Regions from separate parts of the Streptomyces chengbuensis genome, predicted to be linked through region 1. Evidence: riboswitches for the same ligand, from Rfam matches in the RefSeq annotation. Region 1 holds a riboswitch; each other region holds the start of a gene.

The links. A riboswitch is a leader RNA that binds a small molecule or an ion and turns the genes downstream of it on or off. The one in region 1 is predicted to bind cobalamin.
Region 2: another riboswitch for cobalamin. It lies ahead of QRN89_RS23055 (ribonucleoside-diphosphate reductase subunit alpha); the one in region 1 lies ahead of QRN89_RS07540 (cobalamin biosynthesis protein).
Region 3: another riboswitch for cobalamin. It lies ahead of QRN89_RS02620 (energy-coupling factor ABC transporter permease); the one in region 1 lies ahead of QRN89_RS07540 (cobalamin biosynthesis protein).

Annotation. Positions count from the first base shown of each region.
Region 1 covers NZ_CP129137.1:1,671,426-1,678,843, reverse strand. The annotation lists gene QRN89_RS07550 (putative cobaltochelatase) at 1-1,567, opposite strand, end outside; gene QRN89_RS07545 (cobyric acid synthase) at 1,606-3,159, opposite strand; gene QRN89_RS07540 (cobalamin biosynthesis protein) at 3,156-4,139, opposite strand; cobalamin riboswitch at 4,171-4,321, opposite strand; gene QRN89_RS07535 (hypothetical protein) at 4,459-4,680, opposite strand; gene QRN89_RS07530 (inorganic phosphate transporter) at 4,693-5,940, opposite strand; gene QRN89_RS07525 (class II aldolase/adducin family protein) at 6,325-7,014, shown strand; gene QRN89_RS07520 (alpha/beta hydrolase) at 7,074-7,418, shown strand, end outside.
Region 2 covers NZ_CP129137.1:5,185,586-5,193,003, reverse strand. The annotation lists gene QRN89_RS23080 (carbohydrate ABC transporter permease) at 1-821, opposite strand, end outside; gene QRN89_RS23075 (extracellular solute-binding protein) at 897-2,177, opposite strand; gene QRN89_RS23070 (GntR family transcriptional regulator) at 2,472-3,239, shown strand; gene QRN89_RS23065 (carbon starvation CstA family protein) at 3,444-5,663, shown strand; gene QRN89_RS23060 (YbdD/YjiX family protein) at 5,678-5,884, shown strand; cobalamin riboswitch at 6,211-6,350, shown strand; gene QRN89_RS23055 (ribonucleoside-diphosphate reductase subunit alpha) at 6,476-7,418, shown strand, end outside.
Region 3 covers NZ_CP129137.1:574,328-581,745, reverse strand. The annotation lists gene QRN89_RS02645 (PadR family transcriptional regulator) at 330-878, opposite strand; gene QRN89_RS02640 (NADPH-dependent 2,4-dienoyl-CoA reductase) at 903-2,924, opposite strand; gene QRN89_RS02635 (energy-coupling factor ABC transporter ATP-binding protein) at 3,022-3,888, opposite strand; gene cbiQ (cobalt ECF transporter T component CbiQ) at 3,885-4,634, opposite strand; gene QRN89_RS02625 (energy-coupling factor ABC transporter substrate-binding protein) at 4,641-5,021, opposite strand; gene QRN89_RS02620 (energy-coupling factor ABC transporter permease) at 5,018-5,710, opposite strand; cobalamin riboswitch at 5,740-5,932, opposite strand; gene QRN89_RS02615 (PTS-dependent dihydroxyacetone kinase phosphotransferase subunit DhaM) at 5,977-6,378, opposite strand; gene dhaL (dihydroxyacetone kinase subunit DhaL) at 6,375-6,971, opposite strand; gene dhaK (dihydroxyacetone kinase subunit DhaK) at 7,062-7,418, opposite strand, start outside.

The DNA.
Region 1 (7,418 bases):
GGTAGGCGTCCAGCAGCAGCGACAGCACCGCGCCCTTCACGGAACTCATGCGCCGCCGGGCCGCCATGGAGCCGGAGGCGTCGACGACGAAGAGCACGAGGTTGCCCTCGCGTCCCTCGCGGGTGGCCTGCCGCAGATCGTCCCGGCGGACCACGAGACCCGGTCCGGAGCGGCCGCGCGCCCGCTGGTGCGGGGCCGCCGCCTGCACGGTCGCCGCCAGGTGCAGCTTGCCGAGCGCCCCCCGCGGCCGGCGCGCCCCGGTGGTCCTGCCGTGCTCGGTACGGGCCCGGGAGCGGCGGCCCGCGGCTCCCTCGCCGAGCCCCGGCACGCTGAGCGCCTTCGTACGGAACGGCTCCGCCGCCCGCTCGGCGGCCCGCTCTCCCGCGCCGGCGTTCGCGGCGGGTGAGCCGGACGGCTCGGGGTGTGCGGGCGGCCCGGCCGGTTCGGACGGCTCCGGCTGCCCGGTGGGCGGGACGGAGTCGGGCGCCTCGCCCTGGGGCGGGACACCTCCGCCGCCCGGGCCGCCGTCCGGGCCGGACGGGTCCGTGTCCGGATCGGGGTCGGGGTCCGGATCGGCGTCCGGCCGGTCGTCCCCGCCGAACTGCTCCAGCGTCTGGTCGAGCCTGTCCTCGTCCAGGCCGGGCGCGTCGAAGGGATTGCGCCGTCGCCGGTGGGGGAGCGCGAGGAGCGCGGCCTGCCGCACGTCCTCCTCGCGGACGCCCGTGCGCCCCGCCCATGCGGCCAGCGCCGTAGCGGTTCGGGCCATCACGATGTCGGCGCGCATGCCGTCCACCTCGAACGCCGCGCAGGTGGCGGCGATCTGGCGCAGAGCGGCGTCCCCGAGCACCACCTGGGGCAGCAGCGCCCGCGCGTCCGCGATGCGCTCGCGCAGCGCCGCCTCCTCGTCCGCCCAGCGGGCCGCGAAGGCCGCGGGATCGTCGTCGTACGCGAGCCGGCGCCGGACGACCTCCACCCGCTGCTCCGGCTCCCGGGAGGCGGCGACCTCGACCGTCAGCCCGAAGCGGTCGAGCAACTGCGGCCGCAGCTCCCCCTCTTCGGGGTTCATCGTCCCGACGAGCAGGAAACGCGCGGCGTGCCGTACGGACACACCCTCGCGCTCGACGTAGGAGGCGCCCATCGCGGCCGCGTCCAGCAGCAGGTCGACGAGATGGTCGTGGAGCAGATTGACCTCGTCGACGTAGAGCACGCCCCGGTGCGCGTCGGCGAGCAGACCGGGCTCGAACGCCTTCACGCCGTCCGCGAGGGCCCGTTCGATGTCGAGGGCGCCGACGAGCCGGTCCTCCGAGGCGCCGACGGGCAGTTCGACCATCCTGGCCGGGCGTGCCGTGCCGGGCGCGGCCTCGTGCGGCCCGTCCGGGCAGCCCGGGTCCGGAGCCCCGGGCGCGCAGGAGAACCGGCAGCCCGCGACCACGTCGACGTCCGGCATCAGCGCCGCGAGGGCGCGCACGGCCGTCGACTTGGCGGTGCCCTTCTCCCCGCGTACGAGCACTCCGCCGACGGCCGGGCTGACCGCGTTCAGCAGCAGGGCCAGCCGCAGGTCGTCCATGCCGACGACCGCCGTGAACGGGTAGTGGGGTGCGTTGCTCACTGTGCGGCTCCAGGGGTTCCGGCGGCGGGCGCACCGGGGAAGTCGGGGGCGCCCGGCGGGATGAACGGCAGGCCCGAGGGCGCGCCGCCCTCGATGAGTCGGAGGAGGGCGTCCGTGTCCGCGTGCTCCTCGATCAGGTCGCCGAGGCGGTCGAGCTGGGCCTCGCGCAGTGCGGCGAAGGAGGTGTCCGGGGCGGGGACGAAGCGGCGGCCCGACGCCGCGGCGACGGACCGCAGGAACGCCCGGCGGAATCCGTCGCTCTCCAGCGACCCGTGCCAGTGGGTGCCCCACACCTCACCGACCCGGCAGCCGTCGAGGAACGGCTCGCCGCCGAGCACCTCGGCGACGCCGTGGTGGATCTCGTAGCCCTCGACCGGCTGCCCCAGCGCCGCACCGGACGGGCGGGCGAGCGTCTTCTCCGCGGCGAACCGCACCCGCACCGGCAGCAGTCCGAGGCCCGGCACGGCTCCGGCACGCGACTCGACCTCGTCGTCGATGTGCTCGCCGAGCACCTGGAAGCCGCCGCAGATGCCGAGCACGGGCCGGCCCTCCGCGGCGCGCCGGGCGAGCGCGCCGGCGAGACCGCGCTCGCGCAGCCACTCCAGGGCGCGCACGGTGCCGCGGGTACCGGGCACGATCACCAGGTCGGCGTCGGCCAGTTCCTCGGGCCGGTCGACGAAGCGCACGATCACGCCCGGCTCGGCCGCCAGCGCGTCCACGTCGGTGAAGTTGGACATCAGCGGCACGGCGCACACGGCCACGCGGAGCACGTCCTCGCCGACCGGCGGCGCCACCACCGACTCGCGCACCGTGCCGCGCAGCGACACCCGCAGTCCGTCCTCCTCGTCGATGCCGAGCCCGTGCGCGTACGGCAGTACGCCGAACGTCCGCCGCCCGGTGAGCCCGTGCAGCATCTCCAGCCCCGGCTCCAGCAGCGTGACGTCGCCGCGGAACTTGTTGACGAGGTAGCCCGCGATCAGCTCCTGGTCCTCCGGGGCCAGCAGCGCGGTCGTTCCGAAGAACTGGGCGAAGACCCCGCCGCGGTCGATGTCCCCCACCACCAGCACGGGGAGGCGCGCCGCGCGGGCGACGCCCATGTTCACGATGTCCGTGCGCCGCAGATTGATCTCCGCAGGGCTGCCGGCGCCCTCGCAGATCACCGCGTCGTACGTGCCGCGGAGCTCCTCCAGGCAGGCCATCACCGGCTCGAACAGGGTCTTCTGGCGCCCTCCGTGGTAGCCGCGCGCGCTGAGTTCACCGACCGGCCTGCCCATCAGCACGACCTGGCTGGAGCGGTCGCCGCCGGGCTTCAGCAGGACGGGGTTCATCAGCGCCGTGGGCTCGACCCGGGCGGCCTGGGCCTGCATGGCCTGTGCCCGGCCGATCTCGGCGCCCTCACGGGTCACGAAGGAGTTGAGGGACATGTTCTGCCCCTTGAAGGGCGCGACCTTCACGCCCTGTCGCACCAGCCAGCGGCAGATCCCCGCCGTGACGACGCTCTTGCCGGCGTCCGAGGTGGTGCCGGCGACCAGCAGTCCGCCCCCGCTCATGCCCGCCTCCGCTTCAGGGCTCCGGCCGCGAGGCGGCCGCCCGCGCACACCGCGAGCGCCAGCACCCCCACGCGTCGCGAGAGCCGTACGGCCCGTTCGATGTCCGCGACCTCGACGGCCCGTCCGCCGTCGCCGTTGAGCACGGGCCGGTGCTCGACGCGTCCGCCGTACGCGAGCGTTCCGCCGAGGCGTACGCCGAGGGCTCCGGCGAACGCGGCCTCCACGGGACCGGCGTTGGGGCTCGGATGCTTCGCGGCGTCCCGGCGCCAGGCGCGGGCCGCGCCGCGCGGGTCACCGCCCGCGGCGGTCGCGAGGGCCGCGGTGAGCCGGGCCCCGGGCCAGCCCGCGAGATCGTCGAGCCGGGCCGAGGCCCAGCCGTACCGCCGGTAGCGGGGGGACTTGTGACCCACCATCGCGTCCAGGGTGTTGACGGCGCGGAACCCGACGAGACCGGGCACGCCGCCGATCGCACCCCAGACCAGCGCGCCCACGACGGCGTCAGAGGTGTTCTCGGCGACGGACTCGACGACGGCTCGGGCGATACCGGGGCCGTCGAGCGCCTGCGGGTCGCGCCCGCACAGATGCGGCAGCCGCTCCCTGGCGACCTCGATGTCCCCGGCCGCCAGCGCTCCGCCGATCGCCCGTGCCTCCCGGCCGAGCGAGGTGCCGCCGACGACGGCCCAGGTGGCGGCCGCGGTCAGGGCGACGGCGGCGGCGCGTGACCGGCGTGCGCGGTCTGCGGCCAGCGCGCCCGCGGCGACCGCGCCGCCGGCGCACACCGCGGTGTGCAGGGCGCCCCAGCCTCGGTGGTCGCGCCAGAGTCTCCGTTCGACCGCCGCGGCTGCCCGGCCGAAGACGGCGACCGGGTGCCCGCGGCGTGGATCGCCGAGGAGCAGGTCGCCGGCCAGTCCGGCCGCGGCGCCGTACGCGAACGTGATGTCCGGGCGCAGCACGCCCGGCCCCCCCGGTTCGGCAGGCATGTTCGTCCTCACTCAGGGTCCGCGCCCTGGCTCGACGTGACCGGCGGGAGAGAGTTCCTGGCTCCGGGACGCTCCGTGAGGGGAGCGCGTCCGTGACAGTGGCGGGACCGCGCCGGATTCGCACCGGCTTCCTCTTCTGCCGCCGTAAATGGCTCCGGAAGTCCACCACGGGCCCCGAACGCCCGTCAACTCGCCCTTGACCTGCGACGGGACAGTGTGCGGAGGCCCACACGGTGCGGGCACGGGGCGCGCACACGACAGGGGCCGGACTCACCCGGAGGTGTGCCCGGCCCCTGTACGAGGACGTGCCGTGCGGCCGTCAGACCACGATCAGATAGATCCCGAAGGCCACCGCCGCGGCGCAGAGCGCGAAGCAGGCGTACGCACCCGTGCGGGCGAGGCCGGCGGAGCCTCCCTGCGCGGCCGCGGCCTCCTGCTTGGAGAGGCCCGCGACGCCGAGGGTGAAGAGGCCCACCAGGGCGACGGTCACGACGAGGCTCACGCCGAAGACGGAGCCCAGAGCTGCCCAGTCGATCTTCATGCTGTTCTTTCCTTACACCGTGGCGGCGGGCGCCGGAGCGGACTCGGGGGCCGGGGCCGGGACGGTGGCCTTCAGCTCCTCGGGCTCGGCCACCGCGACACCGGCCGGGGGAGGGGTGACCGCCGCGATGGCGGTGGTGACGACGCCCGCGGGCTCGATCTCGTCGTCCGTGACGTTGGTGTGGTCCACCGGCTTGCGGCGCGAGATCACCCAGATGGCTCCGGAGCCCGCGACGAGCAGCACGGCAACGGCGGCGATGCCCCAGGTGCCCTGCTTGGTCAGGAACTCCGCGGCCGCGGCGACCAGGCCCGCGGCGGGCAGGGTCAGGCCCCAGGCGACGAACATCCGGGTCGCGGTGGACCAGCGGACCACTCCGCCCTTGCGGCCGAGACCCGCGCCCATCACGGCACCCGAGCAGGACTGGGTGGTGGAGAGCGAGAAGCCGAGGTTCGAGGAGGCCAGGATGACCGTCGCGGCGCTGGTCTGGGCGGCGAAGCCCTGCTGCGGCTGGAGGTCGGTCAGGCCCTTGCCCATGGTGCGGATGATGCGCCAGCCGCCGAGGTAGGTGCCGAGCGCGATCGCGACACCGGCGGAGACGATGACCCACATCGGGGGGTTCGCACCGGGGGCGAGGACGCCGCCGGTGACCAGGGCCAGGGTGATGACACCCATGGTCTTCTGCGCGTCGTTGGTGCCGTGCGCGAGGGACACCAGGCCGGCGGAGGCGATCTGGCCGGCGCGGTAGCCCTTGGAGGTGGCCTTGTTCTGGGTGGTACCGCCCATCCGGTACGTCAGCCTGGTGGCGACCAGGGCCGCGAGGCCGGCGACGAGCGGAGCGGCGACGGCCGGGATCAGGACCTTGGTGACGATCGTGCCGCCGTTGACGGCCGAGAATCCGGCGGACATCACCGCGGCGCCGATGAGGCCGCCGAAGAGTGCGTGGGAGGAGCTGGACGGCAGGCCCAGCAGCCAGGTCAGCAGGTTCCAGAGGATCGCGCCGACGAGCGCGGCGAAGATCACTTCTGTGCGGATGCCCTCTTCGTTGATGATGCCGCCCGAGATCGTCTTGGCGACCTCGACCGAGAGGAACGCGCCGACCAGGTTCAGCACGGCGGACATCGCCACTGCTGCCTTCGGTCTCATCGCACCCGTCGAGATGGTCGTCGCCATGGCGTTGGCGGTGTCGTGGAAGCCGTTCGTGAAATCGAACACGAGTGCTGTCACGACGACAATCGCGAGCAGCAGGGTGATGTGCTCCATTTACCGGGTACCCAGGCAATCGTTCGGATGTCAGTGGCTCGGGTGAACGTAGGGTTTCTGAGTGAACGGAAGGTGAACTGGGGCGGGCGCTGGAGTGTCCCCAAGTGGGTTGCGGTCCCTCCGCTTATGTCTGCGGCGGCGCGCCGGCAACCCTCGAGGCCGGTGCGTACCGTTCGGAATCGGCCAAATTCCGGGCCTCTACCGGTCTCCGATGGTCGCACAACATCCGTCAGATGATCGGATTCAATCGTCTGGATGAACAGCGGAAGAGATTCTGGTCACTCCGGACTTTCCGCCACCCGGCCGGCCCGAAGGGCCCGGTCACCGCGGCCCGTCACCGGCCCGCCGTCGCCCCCGCCGGTACGGGCTGACACGATCGGCCGCATGACGGAACACGAACAGCCGGAGGAGCGGGAGCGGGAAGCGATATCCCGGGCCTGGTCGGACCTCGTGGCCACCGCCCGCAGGACCGTCACGGACGGGCTCGTCGTCGGGACCTCGGGCAACGTCTCCGTGCGCGTCCGCCTCGGCGCCGGCGACATCGTGCTGGTCACCCCCAGCGGGGTGCACTACGACCGGCTCACCGCCGCCGACGCCGTCGGCGTCCGACTCGACGGACGCCAGGTCCTCGGCGAGCTCACACCCACCAGCGAGCTCCCGATGCACCTCGCCGTCCACCGCACCACCGACGCGGTGGCCGTCGTCCACACCCACGCCGTGCACGCCACCGCCGTGTCCACCCTGGTCGACGAGCTGCCGCTGATCCACTACATGGCGGCGGCCTTCGGCGGCCCCGTCCGCGTCGCCCCCTACGCCCTGTACGGGACCGACGAACTGGCCGCCGGAATGCTCCGCGCCCTGGAGGACCGCACCGGCTGCCTGCTGCGGAACCACGGAACGGTCACCTACGGAGCCTCGCTCGACCAGGCCTTCGACCGCACCGCCCAGCTCGAGTGGATGTGCCGCCTCTGGCTCACCGCCGGCTCCGTCCCCGGACGCACCCCCACCCTGCTCTCCCGGACACAGCTCCGCGAGGTCGCCGAGAAGCTCCGCGGGTACGGCCAGTCCCGCTGACGTCACTCGCGCCACCCGGTCCACTGGCAGCGCGGCCCGGACCTCACCACACTGGAACGGTGCGCCCGGCAACAGCGACGGCAGCGGCCGTCACCACACTCATCGGTCTCGGCGCGGCCGCGTTCGCGGCCGGCCGGTACGCCAGCGACGCCGCGCTCAAAGCCCCCACCGGACGGCCCTTGCCCGGCGAGGGACGGCTCACCGTGCACGCCACCGGGCCGGGCCGGGTCACCCTCACCCGCAGCCTCGTGTCCCTGCGCCCCGGCACGTACGGGCTGTGCGGGCACGACGTCCACGCGGTCGGCGGCCCCGTCCTGGACCAGGTGCCGCACGCCGCGGACACCGTGGTCCGCCGGCTGGATCGTGTCGAGCGCGGCAGCCTCGACCCCGGCACCAAGGTGCGG
Region 2 (7,418 bases), 3.5 Mb from region 1:
AAGACCTGCGGGAAGACGCCCATGTCCCAGATGACGGAGAGCGTCGTGAGCATGACGATGATGGGCTTGAGCACCGGCAGGGTGACGTAGCGGAAGACGCCCCACGACCCGGCGCCGTCGAGCCGGGCGGCCTCCTCGAGCTCCTTGGGCACCTGGGTGAGTCCCGCGCTGAGCGTGATGACCACGAAGGGGACGGCGCCCCACACGACGAGCAGCATGATGACGGCGAGGCCCTGCGGGCCGCTGGCGAACCAGTTGTGCCCGATCATGTCGACCCCCGGCAGCCTGCTGAGCAGCCAGTTGAGGACGCCGTAGTCGGTGTCGAACAGCCATTTGAAGATGGCTGTGGCGACGATGATCGGCATGCCCCAGCTGGCCACGAGCGCGATGTTGACGAGGGTCTTCACCCAGCCGGACACGCGCTGCAGCAGCAGGGCCACCAGCATGCCCAGGACCATGGTGAGGATGACCGCGCCGCCGGCGAAGACGACCGTCCGGACGACGACCGCCCAGAACTCCCCGTCGCCGAGGATCTTGGTGAAGTTGGCGAATCCGACCGACTCGGGCTCCTGGAAGCCCCACAGCTGCGGCTGCCCGAACTTCTGGAAGGAGAGGGCGACCAGCCGGGCCAGCGGATAGCCGAGGACGAGCAGCAGGACGAGCAGGCAGGGGGCGAGCAGGGTCCACGGGAGCGCGGCCCCGCCGCCCGGGCGCCGCGGCACGGCCGGCCTCCCGGCTCCCCCGGTCCCCCCGCCGGCGCCCGGGACGGTTGACGGCCGCGTCGGCGGCACCTTGGCAGTGGTTGTGTCTGCGGCACTCATGGGGCGCTCCTAGCGGTCCCTCTCCTCGTACGGGAGCAGGGCCCCGTCGTCCGACGACGGGGCCCTGCCGGAAGGTCACTTGGTGTTGATGACCTTGTCGATCGCCTCGTCGGCGGCCTTCGCGGCCTCCTCGACCGACTTCTTGCCGGTGCCGATCTCCTGGAGCATCGTCTTCAGGGTCTGGGCCTTCTCCACCTGGCCCCAGCCCGGTGCCATCGGGACGAACCAGTTGGACTCGGCGGCCGTGGCCGGGACGACCGTCTTCGGGTCGTTCTTCAGCGTCGCCAGGTCCGTCTTGTTGTTGGGCAGGTTGCCCTTGGCGAGCAGGCCCTTCTGGCCCTGGGCTCCGGTGAAGGCGTTGATCCACTCGGCCGCGACGCCCTGCGCCTTGGACTTGACCGGGATGGCGAGGTCGGAGCCGCCGAGGAAGACGGGGAGCGGCTGACCGGACGGGCCGGGCATCACGAAGGTCTCGAGCTTGTCGGCGAGTTTGCCGACCTTGTCCGTCTCCGGGGCCGCGGCGGCACCGCCCTCCCACGCCGCGCCGAAGATGGCGGCCGAGTTGCCCTGGCCGAAGACGATGTGACGGTCGGACTCGTCCTTCGTCTTGTCGCCGTGCATGTACTTGTCGAGGATCGACTTGTACTCGTTGAGGCCCTTGACGGACTCGGGCGAGGAGAGGTTCGCCTTCCACTGGCCGCCCTCGTTCTCGGCGATGGAGCCGCCGGCGCCGTAGACGAACGACATCGCGGCGTACCAGTCGGGCGAAGGCTGGTACCAGGCGCTGAACTTGGCGCCCTTCTTCTTCTGGATCTTGTCCAGGGCGGCGGTCAGCTCGGCGTACGTCTTCGGCGTGGCCTTCACGCCGACCTCGGCGGCGATGTCCTTGCGCCAGGTGCCGACACGGCCACCGGCGTAGTACGGGACGCCGTACGTCTTGCCTTCGTAGGTGACGGACTCCTTGAGGCCGTCGAGCCAGGCGTCGGACTGGTCGAACTGCTTCGGGTCGACCTCGGCGAAGGCGCCCTTGACCATGTAGCCGAGCATCTCGGTGTTGCCCATCTCGACCACGTCGGGCGCCTTGTCGGTGGCGAGGACGGCGTCGAGCTTGGCGTTCTTGTCCGGCCAGCCGTAGTACTCGTGCTTGATCTTGATGCCGGGGTGCTTCTTCACGACCGCCTCGTCGGCGGCCTTCACCAGCTCGGGCCAGTTGTTCTGGGCGTCGACCGTCAGCCAGACGGTGAGCTCCTTGACGTCCGCCCCCGCCTTGTCCCCGCCCTTGTCGCCGTCACCACACGCGGCAAGACCGACCATCATGCCCGCGACGCCGATCGCCGCGATGAGCTTGCGCTTCACGCCACCCTCCTCAGGGATGCTGCAACCCCCCGCCCACCGCGAGGACATACGGAGCCATACGCCGAGTACTGCTCGTGGGGCTGGGACTTGGTCTTTAATGGTTTAGACCAGTACCCGGGAGCTTGGCCTAGACCTTTAGGGGTGTCAAGGGTGTATAAGAAGGGCTGTCGTGTCCGTTATCGGACCGACACCTGAGGGAGGGCGACGACCCGTGACCGGACCGTGCCACCATGTGAGCCGCAAGCAACGGAGGAGCCGGTGACGGCAGCACCACACGAGTCGGGAAGGCAGGCCATGGCCACGGACGGGGCCGGCACCGAGCCGGAGAACGGGACGGCGACCCGGACCGCGCGCGTGCCCAAGTACTACCGGCTCAAAAGGCACTTGCTCGACATGACGGAGACGCTGCCGCCCGGCACGCCCGTCCCGCCTGAGCGCACGCTCGCGGCCGAGTTCGACACCTCGCGCACGACGGTGCGTCAGGCACTGCAGGAACTCGTCGTCGAGGGACGCCTGGAGCGCATCCAGGGCAAGGGCACGTTCGTCGCCAAGCCCAAGGTCTCCCAGGCGCTGCAGCTGACCTCGTACACCGAGGACATGAAGGCACAGGGCCTGGAGCCCACGTCGCAGCTGCTGGACATCGGCTACGTGACGGCCGACGACACCCTCGCCGGACTGCTGGACATCGCGCCGGGCGGGCGGGTGCTCCGCATCGAACGCCTCCGGCTGGCGAGCGGCGAACCGATGGCGATCGAGACCACGCACCTGTCGGCCAAGCGCTTCCCCGCGCTGCGCCGGTCGCTGGTGAAGTACACGTCGCTCTACACCGCGCTGGCCGAGGTGTACGACGTCCACCTCGCCGAGGCCGAGGAGACGATCGAGACCTCACTGGCCACCCCCCGAGAGGCCGGGCTGCTCGGTACGGACGTCGGCCTGCCGATGCTGATGCTCTCCCGGCACTCGCTGGACGCGAACGGCGAGCCCGTGGAGTGGGTGCGCTCGGTCTACCGGGGCGACCGCTACAAGTTCGTCGCCAGGCTGAAGCGGCCGGAGGCCGGCTGAGCCTCCGCACGGGCGCCGGCGGAGGCCGTGGTCACCCCAGGGGTGGCCACGGCCTCCGCCGTCCCGCTCCGCGCAGTGGCCTCCCGCAGGACCGCCGCGGCAGTCGTTGCCGTACCGATATGTGAGCCGGGGGTGACGCTGGCGGAACCGTCGCCTAGATTGCCTGCGCGTTACAGGTGATCACGACGGGACGGGAGCCACACCATGGCCGAGCCGGCACCATCGAACACAACCACGCGGAGAACCACTCCGCAGTCCATCGGAGTCTGGGTACTCGTCGCGCTGGTGGGCGCGGCCGGCTGGAGCGTGCTCGCCCTCTCACGGGGCGAGGAGGTCTCCGCCGTCTGGATGCTGGCCGCCGCGCTCGGCTCGTACGCCATCGCCTACCGGTTCTACGCACGCTTCATCCAGTACCGCGTCCTCAAGGCCGACAGGACCCGCGCCACCCCCGCGGAACGGCTGGACAACGGTGTCGACTTCCACCCGACCGACCGGCGGGTGCTCTTCGGCCACCACTTCGCGGCGATCGCCGGAGCCGGACCGCTCGTCGGCCCGATCCTCGCCGCCCAGATGGGTTACCTGCCGGGCACGATCTGGATCATCGTCGGAGTGATCTTCGCCGGTGCCGTGCAGGACATGGTCACCCTGTTCTTCTCCACCCGCCGGGACGGCCGCTCGCTCGGCCAGATGGCGCGGGACGAGATCGGCCCCTTCGGCGGCGTCGCGGCCCTGATCGCCGTCTTCGCCATCATGATCATCCTGCTGGCGGTGCTGGCGCTGGTGATCGTCAACGCCCTGGCGCACTCCCCGTGGGGTGTCTTCTCCATCGGCATGACGATCCCGATCGCCCTGTTCATGGGCGTCTACCTGCGCACCCTGCGGCCGGGCAAGGTCACCGAGGTGTCGGTCATCGGCGTCGCGCTGCTGCTGCTCGCCATCGTCGCGGGCGGCTGGGTCGCCGACTCCTCCCTCGCGGGCTTCTTCACCCTGGAGCCGGGCACGCTGGTCATCTGGATGGTGATCTACGGGTTCCTGGCCTCCGTGCTCCCCGTCTGGCTGCTGCTGGCGCCGCGCGACTACCTGTCCACCTTCATGAAGGTCGGCACGATCGTGCTGCTCGCGCTGGGCGTGGTCATCGCGCTGCCGACGCTGAAGATGCCGGCGGTGACCGAGTTCGCGGGCAGCGGCCAGGGCCCGGTCTTCGCGGGCTCGCTGTTCCCGTTCGTCTTCATCACCATCGCGTGCGGTGCCCTCTCCGGCTTCCACTCCCTGGTCTCCTCGGGCACCACCCCGAAGATGATCCAGAAGGAGACCCAGGTCCGGATGATCGGCTACGGCGCCATGCTGACCGAGTCGTTCGTCGCGGTCATGGCGATGATCTGCGCCTGCATCCTCGACCCGGGCCTGTACTTCGCCATCAACTCCCCCGCCGGGGTCATCGGCACCACGGTGGACTCCGCGTCCCAGGCCGTGGCGAACCTCGGGTTCACCGTCACCCCGGAGCAACTGGCCCAGGCGGCGAAGGACGTCGAGGAGGCGAGCCTGCTCTCCCGTACGGGTGGTGCGCCGACCTTCGCCCTCGGCATGTCGGAGATCTTCTCCGCGGTCATCGGCGGCGCCGGGCTGAAGGCGTTCTGGTACCACTTCGCGATCATGTTCGAGGCGCTCTTCATCCTCACCACGGTCGACGCGGGCACCCGGGTCGGGCGCTTCATGCTCCAGGACATGCTGGGCAACGTCTACAAGCCGATGCGGCAGGTCAGTTGGAAGCCCGGCGTCTGGTTCGCGAGCGCGGTCGTCGTCGGCGGCTGGGGCTACTTCCTCTGGGTCGGCGTGCACGACCCGCTCGGCGGCATCAACCAGCTCTTCCCGCTCTTCGGCATCGCCAACCAGCTGCTCGCGGCCGTCGCCCTCGCCGTCTGCACCACGCTGCTGGTGAAGTCCGGACGCCTCAAGTGGGCCTGGGTGACGGCCGTCCCGCTCGCCTGGGACGCCACCGTCACCCTCACCGCCAGCTGGCAGAAGATCTTCTCCAGCGACCCGAAGGTGGGCTTCTTCGCCCAGCGCGACAAGTACCAGGCGGGCATCGAGTCCGGCGAGGTGCTTGCTCCGGCGAAGTCGATGGACGACATGCACACCATCGTCACCAACTCGACCGTCGACGGCGTGCTCTGCGCGCTGTTCGCCCTCCTCATCGTCGTGGTCCTGGCCGACGCCGCCAGGGTGTGCTTCACGGCGATCAGCAAGCCGGACACCGTCCGGCTCGCCGAGGTTCCGTACGTCGAGTCGAAGCTGGTCGCACCGGCCGGGCTGTTCGCCACCAAGGCGGAGAAGGCGGAGCTCGCCGCCGTCGGCGCCGGCGCACCGGACCACGCGTCGGCCGGCACCTCGGACCACGAGGCCGCCGGAAGCGGCAAGGGCTGAGTACGGTGACGGTCATGACGGCGGTGAGCGGAGTGCGGCGCGCGGTGGACTGGGTCCGCTGGTACGTGCGCGAGGTCTCGGGCGAGACGGTGTACGACCGTTATGTGGCCCACGCCCGTTCGCACGACCCCGACGCGAAGGTGATGACCCGCCGCGAGTTCGAGCGCTGCCGCATGGACGAGCGGGAGGCGGACCCCCGCAAGGGATTCCGCTGCTGCTGACCGCGCACAGCGACGGACGCCCACGGGCCTCCGCGCTTCCCTCCGGGGAGGACGCGGGGGCCCGTCGCCGTGTCCGTGCGGCACCCGGCCGTTGCCGGCACGGCGGTCGCGGCGGACCACGAGGGCCATGACGGAACCCGGGGAGAATGCGGGAACACGAGGGGCGGTTCGTCGGCGGGGTGCCGCCCCCGGCGGGTGGCGGAAACACCCGGAGGTGGCCGGAAACCCTTGCCCCGCCCGCCGCCCCGGCCGGCCGACGCCCGGAAGCTCCGAGCGGGTCACGACACAACATGTGGGGGGTTCCGCAACTCACCGCCCCCACATGTATGCTCATGCTCGCTGTCGCCGCAGGGGAATCCGGTGCGAATCCGGAACTGTCCCGCAACGGTGTAAGGGTGTGCGCGGGTCCGCTCCAGGGCCTCGTACGTCCGTGAGTCCGAGGACCTGCCGACGGTGCGCCCGGACCGTCCGGCCCGGGTGCCCAGACGTCCGGGCCTCGCGGAAAAGGCCGGTGGACGCGGTCCGCCCTGCCCGGGTGTGCGTCCGTGCCCCCTGCCCCGCCGGCCCCAGCCGAGCGAGGGAGAGCACCCCGTGACCATCGCGCCGCCCGATCCTGCTGCAGCACAGCTCGCCGACGGACCAGGCACCGCGCTCCTGCGGACCCTGACCGAGCTCACCGCCGACCTGCCCGACGCCGACCCCGGCCGGGTCGCCGCCGCCGCCCTCCGCGGCCGGCACGCGGGCTCGGACGAGGCCGAACTGCGCGAACTGGCGACCGAGGCGGCCGCCGGTCTGATCTCCGAGGACCCGGCGTACTCCCGGCTCGCGGCCCGGCTGCTCACCCTCACCATCGCGGAGGAGGCGGCCGGGCAGGGAGCGACCGCGTTCTCCGCCTCCATCGCCGTCGGCAGCCGCGAGGGACTGATCGCGGACCGCACGGCCGCCTTCGTCCACGCCCACACCCAGCGCCTCGACTCGCTGGTCGACCCGGCCGCCGACGACCGCTTCGGCTACTTCGGACTGCGCACCCTCTACAGCCGCTACCTGCTCCGGCACCCGATCACCCGCAAGGTCGTCGAGACGCCGCAGTACTTCATGCTGCGCGTCGCCTGCGGTCTCGCCGAGGACGAGTCCCTGCGGGCGCTGGACGAAGTGGCCTCCCTGTACGGGCTGATGAGCCGCCTCGACTATCTGCCGTCGTCCCCGACGCTCTTCAACTCCGGCACGCGGCACCCCCAGATGTCGTCCTGCTACCTGCTGGACTCGCCCCTGGACGAGCTGGACTCCATCTACGAGCGCTACCACCAGGTGGCACGTCTCTCGAAGCACGCGGGCGGCATCGGCCTGTCGTACTCCCGCATCCGCTCCCGAGGTTCGCTCATCCGGGGCACCAACGGCCACTCCAACGGCATCGTGCCGTTCCTGCGCACGCTGGACTCGTCGGTGGCGGCCGTCAACCAGGGCGGCCGGCGCAAGGGCGCGGCCTGCGTCTACCTGGAGACCTGGCACGCGGACATCGAGGAGTTCCTGGAAC
Region 3 (7,418 bases), 1.1 Mb from region 1:
AACTGCAGCTGATATCGACAGTAGCACGTCGGGGCGTCCGGTGCGGGCGGCCGAAATGTGCGGCCCGCTGTGCGGGGAGAAAATCTGGCCGCGCGGCTTCTCACATTCTCACTTCACGGGAACAGATATTTCTCGGCGGGTGACGATTCCCGGGGGAGCGGGTCCGTGACGCATACCGGGGTGTCCGCGACGGCCTCTTCCGCCGCGCGCGCACTCGGCCCGCTCCACCGCGCACGCCCGCCCCGGCCCTGCACGCGGGCCCATCCGTCCAGGCGCCCACCACCCGGTACGCCTCCGCCCCCCTCCCCGCCCGTCCCGACGCCCGCCGGCTATCGAGGCGCCGGGGGAAGCCTCTCCAGCTCCCCCAGCGCCTCCGTGAGCCAGCCGATCCAGAACCGCTCCAGCTCGATGCCGCCGCGCAGCACCACGTGCCTGAGCCGGTCCTCGGCCGCGTCCCGCTCCGGCGGGAAGTGGCGCTTCTCGATGTCCTCGTACTCCGTCAGCTGCCGCCGGTGGAGGCCGAGATGGCGGCGCAGCTCCGTCTCCAGCCCCTCCGTGCCCACGACCGCGGCCGCGCGCAACCGCAGCAGCAGGGCGTCCCGGATGGGCTTGGGGTCCTCAGCCCTGCCCACCCAGTCGGCCAGTTCCGCACGGCCGGCGGGGAGCACCTCGTACTCCTTGCGCCTGCCCCTGGCCGGCTGGGCAGGGTGCAGGGCCCGGATCAGCCCAGCCTCCTCCAGCTTCCCCAGCTCCCGGTAGATCTGCTGGTGCGTCGCCGACCAGAAGTAGCCGATGGACCGGTCGAACCGTCGGGTCAGCTCCAGCCCCGAGGACGGCTTTTCGAGCAGGGCGGTGAGGATCGCGTGCGGGAGTGACATGACCGGCATCCTAAGGAGGGGCCGTCAGAGCGCCGCCGCCAGCCGGGTGCCCTGGTCGATGGCGCGCTTGGCGTCCAGCTCGGCGGCCACGTCGGCGCCGCCGATGAGGTGCACGGTGCGGCCCGCCGCGGTCAGCTCCTCGTACAGGTCGCGCCTCGGTTCCTGGCCGGTGCACAGCACCACCGTGTCCACGGGGATCGTCCGCGCCGTGCCGTCGACCGTGATGTGCAGGCCCTCGTCGTCGATCCGGTCGTACGCCGCCCCGGCGACCATCGTGACGCCGCGGTGCTTGAGCTCCGTGCGGTGGATCCAGCCCGTCGTCTTGCCGAGGCCCGCGCCGACCTTGGAGGTCTTGCGCTGGAGGAGATGCACCGTGCGCGGGGGCCGCGGCCGCTCCGGGGCCCGCAGCCCGCCCCGCTCGGCGTACCCGGTGTCCACGCCCCACTGCCGGAAGTACGTCTCCGGGTCGAGGCTCGCGCCCTCGCCGCCGTCGGTGAGGAACTCCGCGACGTCGAAGCCGATCCCGCCGGCGCCGACGACGGCCACGCGCTCACCGACCTCGGCGCCGTCGCGGAGCACGTCGAGGTAGCTGACGACGCTGGGGTGGTCGACGCCGTCGATCACGGGCGTACGGGGCGTGACGCCGGTCGCGACCACGATCTCGTCGTAGCCGGTCAGCAGGTCCGGCGTGACGAAGGTCCCGAGCCGGACCTCGACTCCGCGCAGCTCCAGCTGGGTGCGGAAGTAGCGCAGCGTCTCCTCGAACTCCTCCTTGCCGGGAACGCGCTTGGCGATGTTCAGCTGGCCGCCGATCTCGTCGGCGGCGTCGAAGAGCGTGACGTCGTGGCCGCGTTCGGCCGCCGATACCGAGAACGCCAGGCCCGCCGGGCCGGCGCCGACGACCGCCAGGCGCTTGCGCAGCCGGGTGGGGGAGAGGACCAGTTCGGTCTCGTGGCAGGCCCGCGGGTTGACCAGACAGGAGGTGATCCGCCCGCTGAAGGTGTGGTCCAGGCAGGCCTGGTTGCAGCCGATGCAGGTGTTGATCGTCTCGGCGCGGCCGGCCCGGGCCTTGGCGACGAACTCCGGGTCGGCCAGGAAGGGCCGTGCCATGGAGACCATGTCCGCGCGGCCCTCGGCGAGCAGCTGCTCCGCGACCTCGGGCGTGTTGATCCGGTTGCTGGTGACGAGGGGCACGGACACCGCTCCCATGAGCTTCTGGGTCACCCAGGTGTACGCGCCGCGTGGCACCGAGGTCGCGATGGTCGGGATCCGGGCCTCGTGCCACCCGATGCCGGTGTTGATGATGGTCGCGCCGGCCGCCTCGATCTCCTTGGCGAGCGCGACGACCTCGTCGAGCGAGGATCCGCCGGGCACGAGGTCGAGCATCGACAGCCGGTAGACGATGATGAAGTCGTCGCCGACCCGCTCGCGCGTGCGGCGGACGATCTCACGGGGGAAGCGGGTGCGGTTCTCGTACGAGCCGCCCCAGCGGTCGTCCCGGTGGTTGGTGGCGCTCGCGATGAACTCGTTGATGAGGTAGCCCTCGGAGCCCATGATCTCGACGCCGTCGTACCCCGCCGACTTCGCCAGCGCGGCCGCGCGGACGTAGTCCTCGACGGTCCGCTCGACCTCCTCGTCGGTGAGGGCGTGGGGGACGAACGGGCTGATGGGGGCCTGCAGCGCGCTCGGCGCGACGAGCTGCGGGTGGTACGCGTACCGGCCGAAGTGCAGGATCTGCATGGCGATCCGGCCGCCCGCCGCGTGGACCGCGTCCGTGACCGTGCGGTGCTGCGCGGCTTCCTCCTCGGTGGTGAGCCTGGCGCCGCCGTCGTACGGGCGCCCCGCGTCGTTCGGGGAGATGCCGCCGGTCACGATCAGCCCGACACCGCCGCGGGCACGTTCGGCGTAGAAGGCGGCCATGCGCTCGAAGCCGTTCTCCGCCTCCTCCAGGCCGATGTGCATCGAGCCCATCAGCACCCGGTTGGGGAGCGTGGTGAACCCGAGGTCGAGCGGGCTGAGCAGATGCGGGTACGGGGTGGGGGTCATCGGGGCGCCTCCTCGCGCGATCAGCGTCGCCCCCTTTTGTAGACGCCGGACCCCCCGTTGTGCAACAAGTTGCATAACGGGGGGTGGGTGAGATGCGCTACGCCGGTACGGCCCAGCGGTCCAGTTCCTCCGGCGTCCGCGGACCCGGACTGCCCGCTTCCAGCAACCCGTGCGCCCGCAGCACCTCCGCCGCCGCCATCGCCCACGGCCTGCGCAGCCGGGCCGCGTCCAGCAGCCGGCGGTCCCCCAGGAGCTCCGCGACGGGCCCGGTCCGCAGCCCGGCCGGCGAGAGCACCGCGGCGTCGTCCGCCCAGCGCAGCGCCAGATCCACGTCGTGCGTGGCCATCACCACGGTCGTACCGCTCTCCCGGAGCCGCTCCAGCACCGCCAGCAGGCGCTCCTGCCCGTGCGGGTCGAGTCCCGCCGTCGGCTCGTCCAGGATCAGCACGCGCGGCCGCATGGCCACCGCGCCCGCGATCGCGGCCCGCTTGCGCTGCCCGTACGACAGCAGATGCGTCGGCCGGTCCTCCAGCGCGGTGATGTCCAGGGCGTCGAGCGCCTCGGCGACCCGGGCCCGTACCTCCGGCTCCGGCAGCCCCAGGTTCATCGGCCCGAACGACACGTCCTGGGCCACGGACGCCGCGAACAGCTGGTCGTCCGGATCCTGCACGACCAGTTGCACGGTCGTCCGCAGCCGGGTAAGCCCCCCGCGGTCGTACGTCACCGGCTCGCCGTCCAGCAGCAGGCGGCCCTCGCCGCACCGCAGGCCGCCGCTGAGCAGCCGCATCAGGGTCGTCTTGCCGCTCCCGTTGCGGCCCAGCAGCGCCAGGGAGCGGCCTCCGGCCACGGCGAAGTCGACACCGCGCAGCACCGGCGGGCCGTCCGGGTACGAGAATCCCGCGCCGGCCAGTTCCACCACGGGCGTCACGCTCTCGCGCGCGCTCGAGTCCACGGACGTGCTCACAGTACGGACCTTTCCAGTACGAGGTTGAGGGCGACGATCCCCGTGAGCAGCCCGGCGGTGGCCGTCAGGAAGCGCACGGACACCGTCGCGGGCGGCAGCAGGACCCGTAGCGCCCCGTCGTAGCCCCGCCCGGCGAGGCCCGTCTGCAGCCGCTCGGCCCGGTCGAAGGCGCGGACGAAGGCGGTCGCGGCGAGCCCCGCCAGGGACCGCCATGCGGCAGCCCGGGTGGTGTGCCCGAGCCTGGCCGCCTGCGCCTGACGGATCCGGTGCACCGCATCGAGCAGCAGGAAGCTGATCCGGTACATCACGAGGGCGACGTCCACGACTGGCCCCGGGACCCCGGCCCGGACCAGCCGGGGAAGCACGTCCGACACCGGCGTGGTGAACGCGAACAGCAGCACCCCGAGCGAGGCGGCGGACGTCCGCAGCAGCAGCCGGAGCGCGTGCAGCGGGCCGTCGGGCGCGAGCGCCACGAAGCCGTCCGGGCCGCCCACGGCGAGCAGCAGGGGAATCGCGCCCGTGACGCAGAACCCCAGCGGAATGCGCCAGGCCCGCCACAACTGCCGCGGGGCCACGCCCGCGGGGCCGAGCAGCACGGCCACGGCCGCCGCGGCGACCAGCACGGCACCGGGCCACGGCGGCAGCGAGACGGCGCAGACCGTCAGCCCGAACCCGAGTGCCGCCTTCTCGCACGGATGACGGCGGCGCCAGCGACTGCTGTGCGCCGCCGCATCGATCGGCAACATCGGCGCCTACGCGCCCGAGGCGACGGAATCGCCCGTCCCGGCAGACCCCGCGGACCCGGAGGCCGGTGTCTCCGCCGCGGCAGCCGCCCGCGCCTCACCCTGGCGGCGGCCCTTGCGCAGCCCGAAGTAGTACGCGAGGACACCGGCACCCAGGGCCGCCTGGACGGCGAACAGCGCCGACTCGACGTCGCCGGACGGCGGCTCGTACAGCGGCGCGAACCAGGGTTCGTAGTCCGGCGCGATCTCCGTGATGGCGGTCTCGGCCTGTGCGTCGGCGCCCGTGAAGGGTTCCTCCTTGTGGTCGCCGAGGCCCAGGGCGAGCGGCAGGACCGCCAGCGCCGCCACGATCGCCAGCAGCAGCGTGTTGATCTTCGCGTCACGGCTCATCGGACCGCGGCCTCCTTCGTCGTCCCGCCCTGGAGGAGCACTCCGAGCCGGGTCAGCTCACCCTTGCTGGACTGCACGAGCAGCCGCATCACCAGCACGGTGAGCAGGCCCTCGCTGACGGCCAGCGGGATCTGGGTGACGGCGAAGATGCCGCCGAACTTGGCCAGCGCACCCGCGATGCCGCTGCCCGGGTCGGGGAACGCCAGCGCCAGCTGCACGCTGGTGACGCAGTACGTGGACAGGTCCGCCACGAACGCTCCGAAGAACACGCTCACCATCAGCGGAACCCCGGACCGCCGGAGCAGCGCGTACACCCCGAATCCGGCCCACGGCCCGACGATCGCCATCGAGAAGACGTTCGCGCCGAGCGTGGTCAGTCCGCCATGGGCCAGCAGCAGTGCCTGGAAGAGCAGGGTGATCGTGCCGAGGACCGCCATGATCGGCGGCCGGAACAGGATCGCGCCCAGACCGGTGCCGGTCGGGTGCGAGCAACTGCCGGTCACGGAAGGGATCTTGAGCGCCGACAGGACGAACGTGAAGGCACCGGACGCGCCGAGCAGCAGTGTCGACTCGGGGTTCGCCTTGACCTCACGGGTGAGCGCCCGTACGCCGTGGATCACGAAGGGTGCGGACGCGACGCCCCAGGCGGCCGCGTGCACAGGGGGCAGATACCCCTCGGCTATATGCATGGTTGGGAGACCCTCTCCAGCACCTCGTGGATGGACAACGCGCCCTGGCCGGTCTCCTGGCTGACGGGTCCTGCCGCCCGGGCTCCGCCTTCCCGGACACCGCGGTCTCCCGTGGTGGTCCAGTGGCTTCCTTGCGGAGAGAGCCGGACTTCCCGATCACAGTGGCGAGGGCCGCACCGGTACTCCACCGGTTTCCCGTTCACCAAGGCCCTGCGACATTAGTGCGTTGACCAGGTGCATCACAAGCCGCGCACGGATGCGTACCGTCACACCTTCCGGTATCCGTACGCCTCCGCCGCCGCCGCCTCCACCGCGTCCAGATCCGCGCCGGCCGCCGCGGTGACCACCGCGGCGACGGCTCCCTCGACGAACGGCGCGTCCACGAGCCTGGTCCCCTCCGGGAGTTCGTCGCCCTCGGCCAGCAGCGTCTTCACCGTCAGCACCGCGCTGCCGATGTCGACCAGCACGGCCACCCCGGCGCCCCGGTCCACCTCGTGCGCGGCGCGGGCCGTCAGCTCCGCACTGGTGCCGAGGTCTCCGTCGGCGGTCCCGCCCGCCGCGGCGACCGGCACGGCGTCGCCCGCGCCCGCGAGCCCGCGGGCGAGATCGGCGACCGACGCGGCGACCTGCGCACTGTGCGAGACGAGGACGATCCCGACCATCGTCATCGTGCGGCCTCCTCGAGGGTGCCGATCAGCAGGGCGGAGGACGTCGCCCCCGGGTCCTGGTGCCCGATGCTGCGCTCGCCCAGATAACTCGCCCGGCCCTTGCGGGCCAGCATCGGCACGGTCGCGGCCGCACCCTCGTCGGCGGCCTCCCGCGCTGCCGCGAAGGACTCGTCCAGCGCCGTGGCCGCGGGCTCCAGCGCGTCCAGCATCGTCTTGTCCCCGGCCTTCGCGCCGCCGAGTTGGGCCACCGCGGCGATCCCCGCGCGCAGCGCCTCTGCGAGCTGGGCCCGCGACACCTCGGGCTCGTCGCCGAGCGCCTTGCCCGCACGCCGCAGCAGCGTCCCGTACAGCGGCCCCGACGCGCCGCCGACCGTCGAGATCAACTGCCGTCCGGTCAGCATCAGTACGGCACCCGGGGTGGCCGGCGCGTCCTTCTCCAGCGCCGCCTTCACCGCCGTGAAGCCCCTCTGCAGATTGGTCCCGTGGTCGGCGTCCCCGATCGCGGCGTCGAGCTCGGTGAGCCGGCCTGCCTCGCGGTCCACGGCCTCGGCGAGGGCGTTCATCCAGCGGAGGAAGAAATCCGCGTCGAGCACAGCGTCTCCTTGTCGTGGCACGTCGGCTTCCCGGCGCGCGTCGTCGCGGCCCGCGGACGCGGCGCCGTCGTCGGCCGGGCCGGGCATGGCTCAGCGGCCCCAGCGCAGCGCGGGCGTCTCCACCGGGGCGTCCCACAGCCGCAGGATGTCCTCGTCCGCCTCGCACAGCGTCACCGAGCAGCCCGCCATGTCGAGCGAGGTGACGTAGTTCCCGACCAGGGTCCTGGCCACCGGCACTCCGCGCTCGGCCAGCACCCGGTGGACCTCCGCGTTGAACCCGTACAGCTCCAGCAGCGGTGTCGCGCCCATGCCGTTGACCAGCGCCAGTACCGGACTCGACGGCTGGAGGTCCTCGAGGACCGCGTGCACGGCGAAGTCCGCGATCTCCCGCGAGGTCATCATGGGCCGTCGCTCCCGCCCGGGCTCGCCGTGGATGCCGATCCCCAA